3 regions of the Nocardioides conyzicola genome follow, and region 1 is predicted to be linked to each of the others. Evidence: riboswitches for the same ligand, from Rfam matches in the RefSeq annotation. Region 1 holds a riboswitch; each other region holds the start of a gene.
The links. Region 1 has a riboswitch for cyclic di-AMP ahead of ABEA34_RS04990 (transglycosylase family protein). Riboswitches for the same ligand answer to the same signal wherever they lie in the genome.
Positions count from the first base shown of each region.

Region 2: it holds a riboswitch for cyclic di-AMP, as region 1 does, so the genes downstream of both, ABEA34_RS05625 (C40 family peptidase) here and ABEA34_RS04990 (transglycosylase family protein) in region 1, are expected to answer to the same signal.
Region 3: it holds a riboswitch for cyclic di-AMP, as region 1 does, so the genes downstream of both, ABEA34_RS23900 (C40 family peptidase) here and ABEA34_RS04990 (transglycosylase family protein) in region 1, are expected to answer to the same signal.

Region 1 is NZ_BAABKM010000002.1:418,654-424,929, forward strand. Features, by position in the region: gene ABEA34_RS04980 (PrsW family intramembrane metalloprotease) at 1-207, opposite strand, end outside; gene ABEA34_RS04985 (aminopeptidase P family protein) at 266-1,633, shown strand; gene ABEA34_RS04990 (transglycosylase family protein) at 1,655-1,975, opposite strand; cyclic di-AMP (ydaO/yuaA leader) riboswitch at 1,974-2,118, opposite strand; gene ABEA34_RS04995 (PGPGW domain-containing protein) at 2,250-2,651, shown strand; gene ABEA34_RS05000 (glycoside hydrolase family 6 protein) at 2,661-3,833, opposite strand; gene ABEA34_RS05005 (Ig-like domain-containing protein) at 4,004-4,843, opposite strand; gene ABEA34_RS05010 (hypothetical protein) at 4,876-5,022, opposite strand; gene ABEA34_RS05015 (YoaK family protein) at 5,136-5,873, opposite strand; gene ABEA34_RS05020 (CaiB/BaiF CoA transferase family protein) at 5,870-6,276, opposite strand, start outside.
Region 2 is NZ_BAABKM010000002.1:532,185-538,460, reverse strand. Features, by position in the region: gene ABEA34_RS05640 (hypothetical protein) at 1-837, shown strand, start outside; gene ABEA34_RS05635 (ABC transporter ATP-binding protein) at 824-1,663, shown strand; gene ABEA34_RS05630 (ABC transporter ATP-binding protein) at 1,660-2,298, shown strand; cyclic di-AMP (ydaO/yuaA leader) riboswitch at 2,504-2,646, shown strand; gene ABEA34_RS05625 (C40 family peptidase) at 2,650-3,207, shown strand; gene ABEA34_RS05620 (hypothetical protein) at 3,221-3,808, opposite strand; gene ABEA34_RS05615 (hypothetical protein) at 4,098-4,367, shown strand; gene ABEA34_RS05610 (hypothetical protein) at 4,367-5,668, shown strand; gene ABEA34_RS05605 (FlgD immunoglobulin-like domain containing protein) at 5,704-6,276, shown strand, end outside.
Region 3 is NZ_BAABKM010000005.1:459,796-466,071, reverse strand. Features, by position in the region: gene ABEA34_RS23920 (DEDD exonuclease domain-containing protein) at 1-924, opposite strand, end outside; gene ABEA34_RS23915 (hypothetical protein) at 1,021-1,278, shown strand; gene ABEA34_RS23910 (NYN domain-containing protein) at 1,290-2,588, shown strand; gene ABEA34_RS23905 (hypothetical protein) at 2,641-2,847, shown strand; cyclic di-AMP (ydaO/yuaA leader) riboswitch at 3,047-3,228, shown strand; gene ABEA34_RS23900 (C40 family peptidase) at 3,290-4,225, shown strand; gene ABEA34_RS23895 (hypothetical protein) at 4,249-5,505, shown strand; gene ABEA34_RS23890 (M48 family metallopeptidase) at 5,513-6,276, shown strand, end outside.

The DNA of each region.
Region 1 (6,276 bases):
CGGCTCGTAGCGGTCCAGCCACAGGTAGCACGCGACGATCGGGCCGACCGGTACGGCGGCGAGCAGGGTCGCCAGCGCGATGCTGGTGGGGGCGCCGGAGAAGGCGACGATCGCGAGGATGACGAGCGCTCCGACGAGCACCAGGACCGTCACCACGACCGTGAACGCGACCGACGATGCGGCGCTGACGCGGCGGGTTCCGGGCATGGGCGGCAGCCTATCGGGGCTCGCCGGGCAGGCCGGAAACGCGGCGTACAGTGGCCGTGTGAGCGAGAACGAGACCGGCACCGAGCCCAAGATCGAGTCGCACGACCCGGCCGTCCCGGCGGCGTACGCCGCTTTCATGCGCGAGGGCTGGGGCGAGCGGGAGCTCGACCTCCCCGTCGCCCCGGTCGCCGGTCCGGCCGCCCGGCGACGGGCCCGGCTCGCCGAGGCGTTCCCGGGCGAGCGGCTGGTGCTGCCGGCCGGCGGCTTCAAGGTCCGCGCCTACGACACCGACTACCGCTTCCGTCCCGACACCGCCCACACCTACTTCTCCGGCAACCAGACGAGCGACGCCGTCCTGGTCATCGACGACGGCGAGGCCGTCCTCTACGCACGGCCGCGCTCGTCGCGTGACACCGACGAGTTCTTCCGCGACCGGCAGTACGGCGAGCTCTGGGCCGGCCGCCGCCCGTCGCTGAAGGAGATGTCGGACTCGCTCGGCCTGGAGGTCCGCCACCTCGACGACCTCCCGTCCGCCGACGGTGACCGCAAGACCCGCGACCTCACCACCGACCCCGAGCTCGCGCGCGTCGCGTCCGAGCTCCGGCTGATCAAGGACCCGTGGGAGGTCGCGCAGCTGCAGGAGGCGTGCGACATCACCACGCTCGGCTTCGAGGACGTGGTCCGCGAGTGGGACCGCGCGCTGGAGTACGGCGAGCGCTGGGTCGAGGGCACCTTCTTCCGCCGGGCCCGCGCGATGGGCAACGACATCGGCTACGACTCGATCGTCGGCGGCGGCAAGCACGCCACCACGCTGCACTGGATCGACAACACCGGTCCGATCACCCCGGGCGAGCTCGTGCTGCTCGACATGGGCGTCGAGAACACCTCGCTCTACACCGCCGACGTCACCCGCACGCTGCCCGTCGACGGCACCTTCACCGCGCTGCAGCGTGAGCTCTACGACCTCGTGTACGCCGCCCAGCAGGCCGGCATCGAGGCGCTCAAGCCGGGCGAGATCTTCCGGGCGGGCCACAACGCGGCGATGGAGGTGCTCGCCCACGGGCTCGAGGACCTCAAGCTGCTGCCCGTCTCCGCCGAGGAGGCCCTCGACCCGGAGAGCCGCGTCTACGCGCGCTGGACCCTGCACGGCACCAGCCACATGCTCGGCATGGACGTGCACGACTGCGGCCAGGCCGCACCCGAGTCGTACGCCGAGGGCACGCTGGCCGAGGGCATGGTGCTCACGGTCGAGCCCGGCCTGTACTTCCAGGAGGACGACCTCCTGGTGCCGGAGGAGCTGCGCGGCATCGGCATCCGGATCGAGGACGACCTCCTCGTCACGGCCGACGGGTCGACCAACCTCTCGGCCGCGCTGCCCCGCACCTCCACCGAGGTGGAGGAGTGGATGGCCCGCCTGCGCGGTTGAGCGCAGGCGGACCGACCTCGCTCAGGCGCAGCTGGGCCAGGCGCCCCAGCCCTGGCCGTTCTTGATCCGCTCGGCGACGCGGATCTGCTCCCGCTTGGTCGCGCCGTGCGGGTAGCGGGCGAACTTCCGGCCGCCGTACGCGTTCCAGGTGCTCTTGCTGATCTGCAGGCCGCCGAAGTAGCCGTTGCCGGTGTTGATGTGCCAGCGGCCGCCGGACTCGCAGTGGGCGATCCGGTCCCACTTCCGCATGGGCGCCGCGTGGGCGGGACCGTCCATCGCGACGACCGGGACGAGGGTGGCCGCCGTCAGGGCAGCCGTGGACACGAGAGTGCGCATGCGCATGGTTTCTCCTCGACGCCTGCGGAGTTAGCTGTCGGGTTCGGGCGGAGACTGCCCGGCCGCACGTGGCGGCTGCACCCCGAGGGACGTCGTACGACGACCCGGAGACCTGGGTCCCCCGTCCCCGTCCTCGGTGTTCGTGTCACTCGCGACCGGACGGGGCTCGGCGTGGCCTGCGGGTGGCCCCGGGGTGCCGGGACCCGACGACCGTAGGCGGCGACGCGGCTCGACTCAAGCTCGCTCAGTCGGCTCTCAGACCGGGCTGGGACCCTGAGGCGTGACCGATCACTCTCTCTCGCCGCGTGCCCACGCTCTGCTGACCCGCATCGAGGCGTGGTCGGACGCCGGTCCCGTCCGGGCCGTTGTGGTGAAGGTCATGGTGACGGTGGGCGGTCCGCTGGTCATCGCCGCCGGCGTCGCGATGCTGGTGCTGCCCGGTCCCGGGCTCGTCGTGATCGCGCTCGGCTTCGCCCTGCTCGCGCTCGAGTACGACTGGGCGCGGCACGCGCTCGGCCTCCTGGGCCGCGGGCTCTCCCGGGTCCGCGCCGTGGTCTTCCCCCGCGACGGATCCCGCGCGCGCCGACTGGTCGGCCTCGTCGCCACCGCGGGCTTCATCGTCGCCACGACCGTGCTGACCTCGGCGGTCACCGCCCTGGTCGGGACGCAGGCCATCGCCTGAGTCGCGAGCTCAGGGCACCGTGATCAGCGGTCCCGGGTACGGCGTCGACCTGGCCATCGTGAGCGCCCGCTTCAGCACGAAGGGGTCCGCCTGGTTGTAGAGCCAGGGGCGCCCGAACCACACGAACCCGTCGACGTACCTCCTCGCCAGCGCCCGGTCGTCGGACGACAGCAGCCACTTCGGATCGGCCGTGCGGACGGTCGGCGGGATGCCGAGCGTGACGCAGCGGGTCTGGACCTGGGTCTTGCAGACCCGGGCGTTGTCCTTGAGGTCCTTCTTGGTCGCGGGGACCATGTCCTCCCACATCGTCGGACGGCCGCTCTTGGCGGTGTCGATGATGAAGTGCTTGACGCCGTACCCGTCACGCTGGAGGGCGGCCGCGATCCTCGCCCCGTGCTCGATGTTGTCGGCCGGCCCCGTGTAGTGGGTCGAGTCGAGCGCGAAGCCGCGGGCGTACTCGATGCCGGTCCGCTCGAGGATCTGGGCACAGCGCTCGGGGTCGGCGCCGGCGCCGTTCTCGCACCAGTCCGCGGCCCCGGCATCGATGTAGACGCTGGTGCGGGACAGCGCCGACAGCTTCTGCGTGGCCCACGTCAGCAGCTTCGACTTCGCCCCCTTGTCCGGCGTGCACCACAGGAACGGCCCGTCCGGCTGCATCACGACGAGCATCGGGGTGCCCGCGATCCCGGCGGCCAGCTGGTTGATCCAACGCCGGTAGCTGCGCTTCTCCGCCGGCGTCGAGCGCCGCTCGCACGCCTCCTGCTCCCACGGCTTCATCCGGAAGACCGCGATCTGGACGAGCTTGTCCGGGTCGCCCGCCTGAGACGTCGCGATGTAGCTCTGGACGGTGGAGCGGATCCTGTCGTCAGCGACGAACGCGCCGTACCACTTGGTCCTCGGCCGGAGCCCGATCTTGGAGAGCAGCGCCTGCCGGGTCCCGTGCGACGAGAGGAACGGCCCGGAGACCTGGTCCTGCGGGCCCTGGTAGACGCCCCACACGCGGTCGGCCAGCGGGTTCGACGGGTTCTCGTCGTACGCGTGCTCCGCCTTCTGCCACACCTCGGTGACCGACGTCAGCGGTCCCCGCGCGTGCGGTGTCGCGGACTGCGAGGCGCCGGCGAGCAGGCCGATGCAGGTGAGCGTGAGCGCGCAGGTCGCGGCACGTCGTACGCCGAGTCGCATGGTCCGTCCTCCCGAGACAGCGTGGTGAGGGCCGAGGGTTCCGTCACAGACTCCCTCCCGGACCCCGCCCGTGTTCACCGATCGGCAGAAGTCGGCTCCCTCGACCCGGCGACCAGGGACCAGCAACGCCGACGACTTCAAGCGGACCACGACCCTGCTCGGCCTCACTCTCACTTCACGACGAAGCGCACCGCCTTGGCCTTGTCACGGCTGACGGTCGAGCTGCCCAGGAAGGCGACGTGCACGCTGTGCTTGCCCGCCTTCAGCTTCGGGAGCTTGATGCTGATCCGGCCGTGCTCGAAGGCTCCGATGTGACGCGTGACCGTCTTGCCTCCAACGCGCACCTGCACCTTGCCGGTCACGTTGGTGACGAAGGGGCTCGTGACGCGTACGCGCAAGGTGCCGCGCTTGCCTGCCGCCACCCGTCGCTTCGCGGCCTTCGCGGTGATGGTCGAGGCGACCCGTCCCTGGCGAGCCAGCTGGACGGTGCCCAGCTCCAGGGTGCGTCCGGGGACCGCGAGCAGCGCCTGGCGGGAGCCGGTGCGCGCCATGATCGGCGCGCCGCCACCGATGGACGACATCCGGAACTGGTCGCCGTCCTCGCGACCACCGACGGTGGAGATGGTGATGCGGTACGCCCTGCCGGAGGGCACCTCGACCCTGAAGACGCCGCTCTGGTGGGCGACATCTGCCGGGGTGCCGGCGTAGCTGAGGTTCGACGCGACCGGCGTGGCGGCGTTCGGGTCGTTCGGCCACACCTCGACGTTGACGTTGTTGAGCGGGTTGCCGGCCTGGTCGGTGAGGACCCCCTGGATCCAGGAGGACCCGGCAGCCGGCTGGAGGGCGGTGAGCGCCCCTGCCCGCGCCGCGTGGGGAGAGGAGTCGGCGAAGGCCGGCAGCACCTCCGGCGCGAGCACGAGGCTGCCGATCGCGGCGCTGGCGATGACGATCGTGGTGCGGCGACGCCAGTGCCGGCGGGCTGCAGGGGCGGGACGGGGAGAGGGGGACATCAGACTTTCCTTTCGTGCTGACAACGAGCGGGTCAGCCGGCGACGGCCGACACGAGATGGCGGACAAGGGCGATCATCAGGAGCGCGGTGAGCGTGCTGACGGCCACGACGAAGCGCGTCTCAGGTGCGGTCAGCCGCTGCTTCGGCGTCCCCCGGTGACGGTGAACGGTTGAGGACACTTGCCTTCTCCTTGGGTTCTGCTTCGGTGTGTTCTGGTGAGGTCAACGGTGTCGCTGGACCCGACTCCCGGGCTACGCGGGTAGCGGCCATCCCGGCACCCGGCCAGCCACCATCAGCGGTGGCCGTCGGCCCCCGCCGTGACCCGACGGGCGGCGCCGACGAGCACGACGAGCTCGACCGCGAACGGCGCGAGCGGCGCAACGCCGTGCGCGTCGTCGATCACCTCGGCCCCGACGAGCGCACCGAGCACGACCGCCACGAGCACGAGGGCGAGACGTAGGGGCATTCCGGCCGGCTGGCGCTGCCCACCGGCGCGGCCGGCGAGCAACGCGAGCGTCGCGGTGAAGGCGGTCGTCGAGACGCCGGCCACGTCCAGCGCGCGTACGGCACTCATCTGGAGCCCCATCGACAGCGCACCCAGGGCGACCAGGACGCCGATGCGCTCGTCGGGCTGCGACGTCGTGGTCCAGGTCAGCACGAAGACCACCTGGACGGCGAGGCCCAGCGCGAGGGTCGTGACCACCCGCGTCGGCCAGCGGCGGCCCGCCGGGGCCGCACCGCGCAGAAGCGGTACGGCCACGACGCAGCCCACGACGAACCCGACCAGAGACACGAGCACGGTCTGGGGCTCGGGGCCGGCCGGGGGTCGGGTGCCGGCGGCACCCAGACCGAGGAAGACCAGGTTGCCGGTCTGGAAGGCCGTGAACACCTTGCCGAAGGTCAGGAACGCGATCGCCTCGTAGGCGCCGGCCGAGAAGGACAACCCGGCGAGCAGCCAGTCCGAGCCCGCCAGCGACCTGCCTGGCCGGCGTACGACGAGGTCGGCCGACCCCGGCGCGTCGGCGGTCATCGAGCCGTCGCGGCGCCGAACTCAGCCCGCAGCCGGTCGCTGTGCTCGCCGAGCGCGGGAGAGGGGAGCATGGTGCCCATCGAGTTCCAGGTGCCCCACTTCATCGGCGAGCCGGGCACGTCGAAGCCACCCACCTGCTTGACCATGCCGCGAGCCTTGATCTGGCCGAGCTTGCGGGTGTCGTCGATGTTGAGGACGAGGCTCGACGGGATGCCCGCGTCCTGCAGACGCTGGTGCCACGTCTCGGCGGGCTCGGTGCGCAGCTTTGCCTGGAGCTCGTCCTTCAGCTCGGCCTGGTTGTCGGTGCGGTCGACGTTGCTGGAGAAGCGTGGGTCGTCGGACAGCCCGGGCAGGTCGAGCGTCTTCGCGAGGATGCCGAAGAGGTGGTCGTTGCCGCAGCAGA
Region 2 (6,276 bases), 110 kb from region 1:
GACCTGGACACCGGACGAGAGCTGCTGCCGCGCCTCGATGGCAAAGGGCACGGGCTGCAGGTGCTGCTCGCCGGCAACACCCACTACCGGGCGGGCGACCAGGGCACCCTCGACTTCAACTCGGAGTTCCAGATCCCGTTCGAGGTCGTGGGCGTCGTCAAGGCGTTCCCGGGATCCGAGACCGAGACCGGCGACGTGACCGTCATCGCCGGCACCCGCAGGTTCTTCCACCTGGCGCCGCGGAGCGTCAACCCGGCCCGGCCCGGAGCGACCAGCGACCGGGCGGGCGCCTTCTCGTCCTGGGTCTGGTCGCAGGACCCGCCGGCCCAGCTGCGCGCCGCGCTGACCGACGCCCAGGTGTCGACCGACGGCACCGTGGTCACGGGCACCGAGGAGGCGATCTCCAGCGGTCTCGTCGCCTCGACCTGGGCCGCGGGCTACGTGCTCGCCCTGGGCGTGGTGATGCTGGTCCTGGCCCTCGCGGGGGCCCTGGTGCTGGCGCTCCGCCTGGCCGACCGCGACACGGTCTCCGACGTGCTCCTCGCCCGGATGGGCTGGTCCTCCCGCGAGCTCGCCCGGGCCCGCGCCTGGGAGGTGGGGTACGCCGTCGCGACGGCCGTCCTGGCCGCAGTCCTCGCCGGCGCGGGGCTGGTCCTCGCGCCGACGATCATCGACGCCGTCGCCACGATCCCGCCGCTGACCCGACCGCGGCCGGGCGTGGCCGACCTCGTCCTGCTGCTGGTCGTCCTGGTCGTGACGGTCCTGCTCGCCTGGATCCTCGGCGCTCGGCGGGCCCGCCGGCGCGTCCCCGCGGAGGTGCTTCGTGCCGGAGGTTGAGATCGTCGCCGACCCGGCCGTGAGCTGCGAGGACCTCGTCAAGGTCTTCCGCTCCGCGACCGGGGAGACGCACGCGCTGCGCGGGATCGGGCTCGAGGTGCACCCCGGAGCACTCACCGTCGTGGCCGGCCCGTCCGGCTCCGGCAAGAGCAGCCTGCTCACCATGCTGGGCGCGCGGGACCGGCCCAGCGCCGGGACCCTGACCGTCCTGGGCAGCGACATCGGAGCCGCCTCGACCCGCGACCTGCGCCAGCTGCGGCGCCGCCGGATCGGGTTCGTCCCGCAGCGCTCGGCGCTCGGCGTCTTCCCGCACCTGCGCGCCGACGACCAGCTCCGGCAGGTCGCCGGCTGGCGCGGAGCCTCCCGGACCGCCGACCCCGCGGAGGCGCTCGCCGCGGTCGGGCTGGCCCACCGGGCCGACCACGTCCCCTACGCGCTCTCCGGCGGCGAGCAGCAGCGTCTCGCCGTGGCGCTCGCCCTCGTCGGGTCGCCCGCGCTGATCGTGGCCGACGAGCCGACCGCCGAGCTCGACCACGCCAACGCCGACCTCGTCGTCGACGCCCTGCTGGCCGCGGCGACCGCCGGGGCGGCAGTCGTCATCAGCAGCCACGACGAGCGGATCATGCACCGCGCCGACCGCCTGCTCCGCCTGCGCCACGGCGTGCTCTCGAGCGAGACCACCCGCCGCGACACCACGGGCGTCATCGACGCCACCGGCCGCCTGCAGCTGCCTCCGGCAGTGCTCGACCTCTTCCCGTCACGTCGGGTCATCGTCGAGATCGGCGCCGACGGCGTACGCCTGCGTGCTCCGGAGGGGGAGTCGTGACCGCGCTCGAGCTGGTCGGGATCGGCCACGGGTACGGCGTGGGCGACCGCCGCGTCGAGGTGCTGCATGACATCTCCCTGCGGGTCGAGCCCGGTGAGCTGGTCGCGCTGGCCGGTCCGTCGGGGTCGGGCAAGTCCACGCTGTGCCACCTCGCGGCCGGGATCGAGAGCCCCGACCGCGGCTCGGCGACCCTCGACGGCAGGCCGACCGCCGCGACGGCCGACTGGTCGCTGGTGGCCGTGGTGCCGCAGCAGCACGGGCTGCTCGCCGGCCTCACGGTCGAGGACAACATCGCGCTGCCGGCGCACCGGGCGGGGGTCGACCCGGGGGAGGCGTTCGCGCGGCTCACGGCGGCGCTCGACCTGACGGCCTTCGCCCGGCGCAGCGTCCTCGAGACCTCGCTGGGCGAGCAGCAGCGCGTCGCGATCGCGCGGGCGCTGATCCTGGCGCCGCGGCTGGCGGTGCTGGACGAGCCCACGGGCCACCAGGACGACGACCACGTCAACCAGGTGATCGGGACCCTGGCGGACGCCGCGCGGGCCGGTTCGGCGGTCCTCGTGGCCACCCACGACCAGCGGGTGTGGGAGGTCGCGCACCGCGTCATCCGCCTCGAGGACGGCCGGATGCTGGACTGATCGGGTGTGACCTGCGTCCAATCCGGGCCCGGTTCCACGCGGGAGATGTGGGCTGCGCCACGCTCCCGGGGGATTGTGGATTGGGCTACATGACTTTCGCTGGCTAGTGTCGTTGACGATTGCACCAGCACCCACCGGTTCCCGAGTACGCCGAGCCCTACCCGCTCACGGAACCGGTCCGCCAGGTCGGACACTCGGACCGATCGACGACAGAACATCCAGCACGGGTAGGGACGGGGGAACCACTTCTGCGGCCTCGGCCGCTTGGGGTGAAGCCGCCTTCTGGCGGCCGGGCACCTTCCTGCCCGAACCCGACAGCTCACCTCGCAGGCGTGGGAAGGAAACCACGTTATGTCTCTTGCCCTGCCCACCCTTGCCCGCGTCTGCGGCCGCACGGGCGCCCGGGTCGCCCTCAGCGGCGCCCTCGCCATCGGCCTGCTCACCTCGGCGCCCGTCTCCGACGCCCACGCCGCGACGGCAGCCGCGCACGCCACCACGAGGACCTCCGCGAAGGCCCGGCACCACAAGCCGGCCCTGTCCCGCGTGGAGCGCGGCCTGCGGACCGCGATCGCCCAGAAGGGCGACCCCTACGCGTACGGCGCCGCCGGGCCGAACCGCTTCGACTGCTCCGGCCTGACCTACTTCAGCTTCCGCCGGGCCGGCTTCTCCCACATCCCGCGGACGTCCTCGGCGCAGGCCCACTTCGCCCGCCACATCTCGCGCGCCGCCATGAAGCGCGGCGACCTGATGTTCTTCACCGACGGCGGCGGCGTCTACCACGTGGGCGTCTTCGCGGGCTGGAGCCACGGTCGCCGGCTGGTGCTGCACGCGCCGTACTCCGGCACGCGGGTGCGCACCGACCGGGTGTGGACGAGCTCGTGGTTCCCGGGCACCCTGCGCGGCCGCTGAGCGGCCGGGGGGGTCAGCGCCAGGTGAAGGACGCCAGGCTCTCGGCGATGACCTTGTCGCGCGTGGACGCCGGGGTGCCCTTCTGGAACTCGAAGTCGATGCTCGTCTCGTAGCCGTCGTTGCGGACGCCGTACTCGTCCACGCTGCTGTAGCCGGTGGAGCCGCGGAGGTGCCAGAGCTCGACCCCATCGATCTCGATGTTGTCCTGGCGCGTCATCTTGGAGGTCGCGACCTTCAGCACCGCCTTCACCTGCAGGTCGAGGGGAAGTGTCGGCCCGGCGTACTCCAGTGAGCTCAGGCGGACCGCGCCGAACGTGCCGTCGCTCGGGTTGGCCTCGGTCGTGAAGTCGGCGAAGCCGGCCAGCTTCTTGTAGCCCTTCGGCGCGTTCATCGTGGCGTTGGGCATCTTGAGCAGGGGCCCGGTCGCCGCTGGGACCGTCGGGGAGCTGCTCTCCGACGGGTCGGTGGACCCGCTGTCGGAGGGGGAGGCGGCCGACGAGGACGGGCTCGTGGTCGGGTCCGCCTCGGGATCGGAGCCGTTGCACCCGGTGAGGGCGAGCACGAGACCGGCGAGCGCGGCAGCGGTGGCCAAGCGGGACACGAAGGCCTCCTGAGGTCCGAGAACGTACGGCTGAACCTTAACCGCGCCCGAGGGCCGCGAAACGTCTCCGGAGTTGGTGCCGCTCCAGAGGTTTTGCCGGCGTCGTTCGCGGGGAGGTCCTCGTACGAGCGCTCGACGGAGCGTAGGGACTCTTCATCGGGGGAAGGTCATGACCATGGGACCGCTGGACGTGCTGACGATGCTGGGGCTGCCAGAAGCCCTGGTGAACTCGTGCCGAGACATTCTGGAAGAGCATGCAAGCCACATCCAGAAGGGGCAGCCCCCGAACGTGTCCGGTGTCTTCGGCGGATCCGAGCCGGGCGCCCTGCTCGACCACCACACCGGTGTCGCTCATCAGCACGTGGTCGACGCCCTCAACGACATGGTGGTCGGCCTCCAGGTCTACGCCGAGAACCTCAGCCAGTTCTCCAAGAACCTCACCGAGCAGGACCTGCAGGCCGCCGCCGACCTGACGCCGAGCCGCAAGGCCGAGCTCGCCGCCGCCGGCTCGCACCTGAACTCCGACAACTTCCACGGTCACGGCGGGGGGAACCACTGATGGTGAAGGGACCCCAGGTCGAGCGCCTCAACAAGGCGGTCCTCGGCACCGACCCCGCTGTCGTCAACAACGCCGCCATCGAGTGGAGCCGCTGCCGGGACATCCTGGAGACGGTGAGCACCTACCTCTCCCAGGCCTCCGGCACGGTCAAGTGGGCGATCGGCGGCGAGACGGGGCCGGCCGTCGACGCGGCGTTCCAGCGCTCCGCTGCTGCCATGTCCGCGAAGTCCGTGGTACTCAAGGACGCCGTCCAGGCCCTGGTCGACGCCGGTGCTGCGATGCACGTCGCCCAGCAGGCGGCCGCGACCATGCAGGACATGGACCAGCCGACGCCGTACACCGCCCCCGGCGACGCGGACGACACCCAGCTGGCGAAGGAGGCCAAGAGCAAGGCCGACCAGAAGGCCTTCGCGAAGGCGTTCGCCGAGCAGGAGGAGAAGGCGCGCATCGAGGCCGACCAGCTCGAGGCGACCTTCACCAAGTCGGCCGCCACGATGAAGAAGATCCACGGTGAGCCCGACCCGCCGAAGGTGCCCAAGCCGGCGAAGCAGCAGCCGGGGGGCAGCAACGGAGGGTCCTCGGGCGGGACCACCGGCCACGCGATCACGCCGACCCACCTCCAGGGGCCGACCGGGCACCACGGGACGGAGATCGGCCTGGTGCACCAGCCGCACCACACGGTCGGCTTCGAGCAGGTCCTCACCCACCACCACCACGAGGTGCCGACCACCACGGGTGAGAACACGACGGAGACCCCGGCCAGCTCCATCGACTACGAGCCGGTCAGCGGGTCGGCCTCCGGCTCCGGGCTGGGATCGGCCCTCGGCGTCGGCGGTGCGACCGCCGGCGGCATGGCTGCCGGTCTCATCGGCGCCAAGCTGACCGGGGCGCTCAAGGGCGGCCTCTTCCCGACCTCCGGCGGCGCCGCCGCAGGGACGGCCGGGCGCGGCACGGCCGCGAGCGCGGTCAAGGGCATCGGTGCCTCGGCCCGCACGGGCGGGGCAGGCACCCTCGGCAGGAGCGGCGCCGCTGCCGCAGGCGCCCAGGGCAAGTCCGCAGCCGGTGCCGGTCGCTCGGGTGCGGGCGCGGGTGCCGGACGTTCCGGCGCAGGTGCCGGTCGCTCGGGTGCGGGTGCCGGACGCTCCGGCGGCCGCGGCGGCGCGGGTGGTCGCTCCGGCGCTGGCCCCACGGGTCGCTCGGGTCGCAACAAGGACGACGAGAAGGGCAAGAAGAAGGAGCTCTTCGACGTGGCGGAGGACTGGATCGACGACGAGGGTGCCGCCCCCGGCGTACTCGATTGACGCCCGACGAGCTCGGGGGGCCTACGGTGGCGCACGTGGGGAACTCGCTGCGCTCATCGTTGCTGGCTCGAGCCGTGCCGGCGGCCGTCGTGCTCGCCATCGCCGCGACCCTGCTGGGCGCGGTGCCGGCTGACGCGAAGGTGCGGCACGCCGAGCGGTTGCTGCAGGTCGGGAGCGGGACCGTCCGCTTCTCCCCGAACGGCGACGGCTCGCAGGACCGGACCGTGTTCTCCTACCGGCCGAGCCAGCGCGCCAGCGTCACGGTGACGGTCCGCGACGCGCGCGGGGCCGTCGTCCGCACGGTCGACCTCGGGAAGCAGTCCCGCGCCTGGCACGCCTGGTGGTGGAATGGCCGCAAGCGCGGTGGCGCCCACGTGCGCGACGGCGCCTACCGGGTCACGTTCACGGCGACCACGGCGCGGCTGCGCGACAGTGACTCCACGCGGGCCGTGACGCGCTCGACGTTCGACAGGTCACCCAACGGCATCGCCTTCTCCCCGGCGATCCACCTCGACAGGGACGCCATCTACCGCGACACGACGTACTTCAAGGACCAGTTCACCTGGGTCGGCGAGGAGTACCGGGTCACGGACGACGGCTCCCCGGAG
Region 3 (6,276 bases), on a different contig from region 1:
CCGGGACCGCCGGTTGTAGCGCGGCTTGTGCTCGGCGATCAGGCGGAGCTCGCGGACCTCGGCCTCGAGCGCGGTCGCGCACTCGATGCCGTCGACGACGCTGGCGATGCCGACCATCTCGCCCATCCGGGAGCGGGTCTCGGACGAGGTGAAGTAGGAGCGGACCCGGCTGCGCAGGTCGCGCGACGTCCCGATGTAGAGGACCCGGGCCTTCTCGTCGCGGAAGAGGTAGACGCCGGGGGCGTGGGGGAGCCCCTCGGCGAGGTGCCGCTTGCGCCGCTGGGCGCTGGTGACCCGCGACGAGAACGTCTGCAGCTCCTCCAGGGTGTGCACCCCGACGCCGCCGAGCCGCTCCATCAGGCCGTGGAGCACGTGCACGGTGGCCCGGGCGTCGTCGAGCGCCCGGTGGTTGGGCGTCGTCGGCGAGTTGAACGCCTTGGCGAGCGACGAGAGCTTGCAGTTGGGCGCGTCGTCGCGGGTGATCACGCGCCGCGCCAGCTTGGCGGTGTCGAGCACCTCGAAGGTCGGCCAGGGTCGGCCCTGGAGCTCGGTGAAGTGGCGCAGGAAACCGATGTCGAACGGCGCGTTGTGCGCGACCAGCACGCAGCCGGTGGCGAACTCGAGGAACGCGGGCAGCGCCGACTCGATGGGCGGCGCGTCGGCGACCATGCCGTTGGTGATGCCGGTGAGCACGGCGATGAACGCCGGGATGTCCGTGCGCGGGTTGACCAGGGTCTGGAACTCGCCGAGCACCTCTCCGCCGCGCACCTTGACCGCGCCGATCTCGGTGATCATCGACCCGCCCTCGGCCGAGCCGCCGGTGGTCTCGAGGTCGACGACGCAGAAGGTGATGTCGCGCAGCGGGCGCCCGAGCTCGTCGAAGCTGCGCTGTGCCTCCCAGCCCCGGACCTCCCCACCACTCATGTCGTCGACGCTAGAGGCGGCCACCGACAATCCGGCGGCGCCGCGCGGACCCCAGCCGTAGGGTGGGGCCGACGAACGACGGGTCGAGGAGGAGCGATGGCGACGACCATCCCCGACGACGGGCAGCGCTGGCGTTGCGCCGGCTGCGGCAACCTCACCCGCTTCGACGTCACCCGCAGCCGGCGTACGACCGAGTTCTGGCACTTCGACCTCGCCGGCGAGCACCGTGTGGAGGAGACCGAGCTGCGCGCCGAGTCGGTCGAGCAGGTGACCTGCCGCTGGTGCGGCCGCTCGGACGCGATCGAGCTCGTGGCCCGGTACGAGCCCGCGGGCGTCGACCCCGAGGCGAGCTGACGGAGCACGCCATGTCCGCCCCCGAGCCTCCCGTGCTTGGCCCCCTGTCCCTGGCAGGGCTCCCCGAGCCGGTCCGCACCCGCATCGTCGCCCAGGTCTCCGACGTGCTGCCCGACGTGCCCACGCTGCCTCCCGCCGTACGCCGGGTGGCGTCGTTCGCCCCCGCCCGCCGGGCGCGCCTCGGCGCGAGCGCCATCACCGAGGCGCTGGCCGACGACGAGGTGCGGGAGCGGATCGCCGTCCAGGTCGCGGGCCGCGCCGAGCCCGACGACGCCGACGACGTCGCGGTGACCGCGCGCCTGTGGCTGACCCGGCCCGAGGGGTGGACGGAGGTCGTCGCCGCGCGGCTCGCCCGGATCGAGGAGGCGGCCGCAGCCGGCGACGGGCGGGACCGTGAGCTGGAGCGGCTGCGCAAGCGCCTCTCCGACGCCGAGCAGACGGTGCGCGAGCTGCGCGCGGCCCAGCAGACCCGGGAGGAGACGCTCCGCACCGAGCACCAGGCCGAGCACGCGGGCCTGCGGCGCCGCCTGGGCGAAGCCCGGTCCGCCGAGCGGGAGGCGCGGGCGCTCGCCGAGCGGGTCGAGGCGGAGCTCGCCCAGGCGAGGGCCGACGCCGAGACCCGGGTCGCCGCTCTCGAGAAGGAGAACCGGCAGCTGCGCGGCCGGGTGGAGGAGTACGACGCCGTCGGCGTCCAGGCCCGTCGCGACGCGCGGACGGAGCGTGACGAGGCGTCGGTGCGCGCCCGCCTGCTCCTCGAGACCGTGATCGACGCGGCCACCGGTCTGCGCCGCGAGCTGGCGCTGCCGACCGTCGACGGCGTGCCCGCCGACCGGGTCGCGGCGGACGTCGCGGAGGCGGGCATGCGGACCCCGAGCTCGGCCGGTGCCCTGGGCGGCGCGAGCACGGCGCTGCTGGAGCAGTACCTTGCGATGCCTCGCGCCCGCCTGGTCGTCGACGGCTACAACGTCAGCAAGCGTGCCTGGCCGAGCTCGTCGCTGGAGGCCCAGCGCAACCGGCTCGCGGCCGGGCTGGCCGCGCTGGTCGCCCGGACCGGCGCGGAGACGACGGTCGTCTTCGACGCCGCCGAGACCGACCACCGGCCGCCGGTGGTGGCACCGCGAGGTGTCCGCGTGCTCTACAGCCCGCGCGGCGTGATCGCCGACGACGTGATCCGCGACCTGGTCGCCGTGGAACCCACCGGCCGGGTCGTCCTCGTCGTCACCGCCGACCGGGCGGTCGCCGACGACGTGGCCCGCGACGGCGCCCGGGTCGTCGACCCCGACGCCCTCCTCGCCCTGCTCTCCCGCTGAGCGCGACACGCGGCCGGAGCCGTTGTCGGTGGTCCCTGTCACCGTTCCAGGCATGACCACGAGAATCGACTGCGACACCTGCGAGGTGCGCGGGCTGCACTGCCACGACTGTGTGGTCACCGTGCTGCTCGGCCCACCGCCCGAGCTCACCTTCGACGACGACGAGCAGCGCGCGCTCGACGTCCTGGCCGAGAGCGGCCTGGTGCCGCCCCTGCGGCTGGTCCGCTCGGTCGACCCGCCGCACATGGAGTCGGCCTGACCGGTTCTGGTGCTGCTGTGACGGGTGTGACGTGTGTGACGTCGCGCGTCTGGATTCGGACGGGGCGTGCACAAACTCACCGTAAAAAGACGGCGCGCCGGCTGTTGAAAGTTTGGTCGGTTCGACCGACTCCGACTAGCCTCGGCCCTTCAGGTGGCCGACGACGCTGATCACACGGATCGGCGCGGCCACCGCGCTGAGTTCGGGCTCGCCGACCTGTCGGGGAGCCTGGAGCCGGGGAACCATCGGTGGCGGGCCAGCCCGCTGCCAGGGGTGAATCCCCGCGAAGGCGGCGGCACACGTGCCGGCACCCGAGCGGGGTAGGGCAAATGTCGTGCCCGAATCCGTCAGCTCACCCGGTAGGCGTACGACGTACAAGGGAGAACTCCTGCTCGTGCAGAAGAGCCGGAAGCGCCTCATCACCATGCTCTCGGGTTGCGCCATGATCGCCGCTGTCGGCTTCATGCCGTCCAGCCCCGCTCAGGCCGACCCGGACATCGACACCGTCCAGAAGCGGGTCGACCACCTCTACCACCAGGCCGAGCAGGCGCAGGAGCGCTACAACGACGCCAAGCTCGAGCTGCGTCAGCTCCAGGGCGACCTGGACTCGCTGCAGGCCGACCAGGACCGGCAGGACGCCGCGTTCGACGAGGTCCGCGGCCAGGTCCAGGACTCGATCATCCGCCAGTACGAGGGCGAGGCCCTCTCGACCGTCGGCCAGGTCGTCGTCTCCGACGACCCGCAGTCCTTCCTCGCACAGCTCTCGACGATGTCGGCCTTCAACGACCTCCAGTCGCAGCTGTTCGACAAGTACGCCACCGCCGCCGACGAGCTCGGGATCCGGCAGACGGCCACGCAGAAGCGTGCCGCCGAGGTCGCCGCGACCGAGAAGAAGCTCGCCGACGAGAAGGCGATCGTCGACAAGAAGCTGGCGGAGGCCAAGGCCGTCCTCGGCGACCTGAAGGACAAGGAGCGCGAGGAGATGCTCTCGCGCGGCGTCGTCCGGGTCCCGTCCGACGTCCCCGCGTCCGGTCGCGCCGCCGCCGCCGTCCAGTACGCGATGGCCCAGGTCGGCAAGGCCTACGTCTACGGCGCCGCCGGCCCCAACGCCTTCGACTGCTCGGGCCTGACCATGATGGCGTGGGCCCAGGCCGGCGTCGGCCTCCCGCACTCGTCGAGCGCCCAGTACGGCACCGGCCCGCACATCGCCGAGGCCGACCTGCAGCCGGGCGACCTGGTCTTCTACTACAGCCCGATCAGCCACGTCGGGATGTACATCGGCAACGGCATGATCGTGAACGCCGAGAACCCGAGCGCCGGCGTCAAGGTCACCAGCCTGCACGCGATGCCGTACGTCGGCGCCGTGCGACCCGGCTAGGAGTCACCCGTCAGAATGCCGAGGTGAGCAGCCTCGACCAGCGCGCGAAGGCCGGTCGCCCCCGATGGTGGGTGGCCGGCCTTTCGCTGTGCCTGCTGGTCGCGTCGGGCCTGCTGGCCTGGTCGCTGACCCGGGACGACACCTACGTCGCGCCGGCGCCGCACGCCGCGCGGGCGAGCGTCGAGCCGACGCTCGCCGTCACCACCCTGGCCGAGCTCGAGACCGCCGTCCGCGACGGTGACCGGGACGCGGCCCGCGAGCTCGCGCCCGGCGACGACGCGGACGCGGGCGACCGGCTCGCCGCCCTGGTGGCCAACGCGCAGGCGCTCCACGTCGTCGACTTCTCGCTGCGCTACGTCGACGACGACGGCGCCCCGTCCTCGGACGGCGCGTGGAGCGCGGCGGTCGACGCGACCTGGCGGTTCCGCGGGTTCGACACCGTCTCGGCCCGTGCCGAGATCTCGGCGCAGCTGGTCGACGACGGCGACCGGGTCGCGCTGACCGGCTTCGGCGGCGACGACCGGGTGTCGCCGGTCTGGCTGTCCGGCCCGGTCGAGGTCCGCCGTACGTCGTCCACGCTGGTGCTCGTCGCGGGCAGCGCGGCGGACGCCGACCGCTACGCCGCCCGGGCGCGGGCCGCCGTGCCGGTCGTCCGCAAGGTGCTGCCCGGCTGGCGTCGCGGCCTGGTCGTCGAGGTGCCGGCCTCGGCCAGGGCGCTCGAGCAGGCCCTGGGAGCGGACCCGGGCGACTACGACCAGATCGCCGCGGTGACGACGTCCGCGGACGGCTCGACGGCGCCGGACGCACCCGTCCACGTCTTCGCCAACCCCGAGGTCTTCGGCAGCCTGCGACACACCGGTGCCCAGGTGGTGATGAGCCACGAGGCCACCCACGTGGCCGCCGGGGCCTGGGACAGCCGCACCCCGCTGTGGCTGCTGGAGGGATTCGCCGACTACGTCGCGCTGCGCGACGTCGACCTGCCGGTCGACCGCTCGGCCGCCCAGATCATCGCCGCCGTCCGCAAGAGCGGTCCGCCCCGCACCCTGCCGGACGCCGCGGCCTTCGGGACGCGAACGCCGAAGCTGGGCGCGACGTACGAGAGCGCCTGGCTCGCGTGCCGGCTGATCGCCCAGCGGTACGGCGAGCCGGCGCTGGTCGCGTTCTACCGGGCTGTCGACGGCGGCCAGCCCGTCGGCGCCGCCCTGCAGGCCGAGGCGGGCGTGTCCGTGGCGCAGCTGACCGCGCAGTGGCGGACCCTCCTGGCAGGCTTGGCCCGGTGATGACGCAGTGAGCAGCCCGGACCGCCGCGTCGCCCTGGTCGTCACCGCCGTCGGGGGCCTCTGCTTCGTCCTCCTCGCCGTCCTCCTGGTGCCGTGGCACCCGGTCCCCGGCGGGACGCCCGACCCGGTGGCGGCGTCGTCGGTCTTCAGTGCCGAGCAGATCGCGCGCGCCGAGGACTACTCGCGCTGGGCGCGGGTGTGGAGCTGGAGCTCGCTGGCGGTCTCGCTCGTCGTGTCCTGCGTCCTCGGCTTCAGCCGGTGGGGCCGGCGGCTGGTCGGCCGGCTGCCGGGCTGGTGGTGGGTCCGCGTCGTGCTGGCGGTCGCCGCGGTCGTGGTCGTCGGGCGCGTCATCACGCTGCCGTTCGCCGTGCTGATGCGACGCCACGTGCTCGCCAACGGGCTCAGCAACCAGGGCTGGGGCGGCTTCGCGGCCGACCTGGTCCGCACCGAGGTGGTGCAGATCGTCGCGATGTCGGTCCTGCTGATCGTGCTGATCGGCTGTGCCCGGCGGTGGGAGCGGTCGTGGCCCGCGGTCGCGGCGGCGCTGATGGGCGCACTGGTGCTGCTCGGGTCGTTCGTCTACCCGCTGCTGGTAGAGCCGATCTTCAACAACTTCACCTCGCTGCCGGACGGCCCCCTGCGCACGCAGGTCCTCGCCCTCGCCGACCGCGAGGGCGTCCCGGTCGACGACGTGCTGGTCGCGGACGCATCACGGCGTACGACGACCCTCAACGCCTACGTGTCGGGCTTCGGCGGCACCCGCCGGGTCGT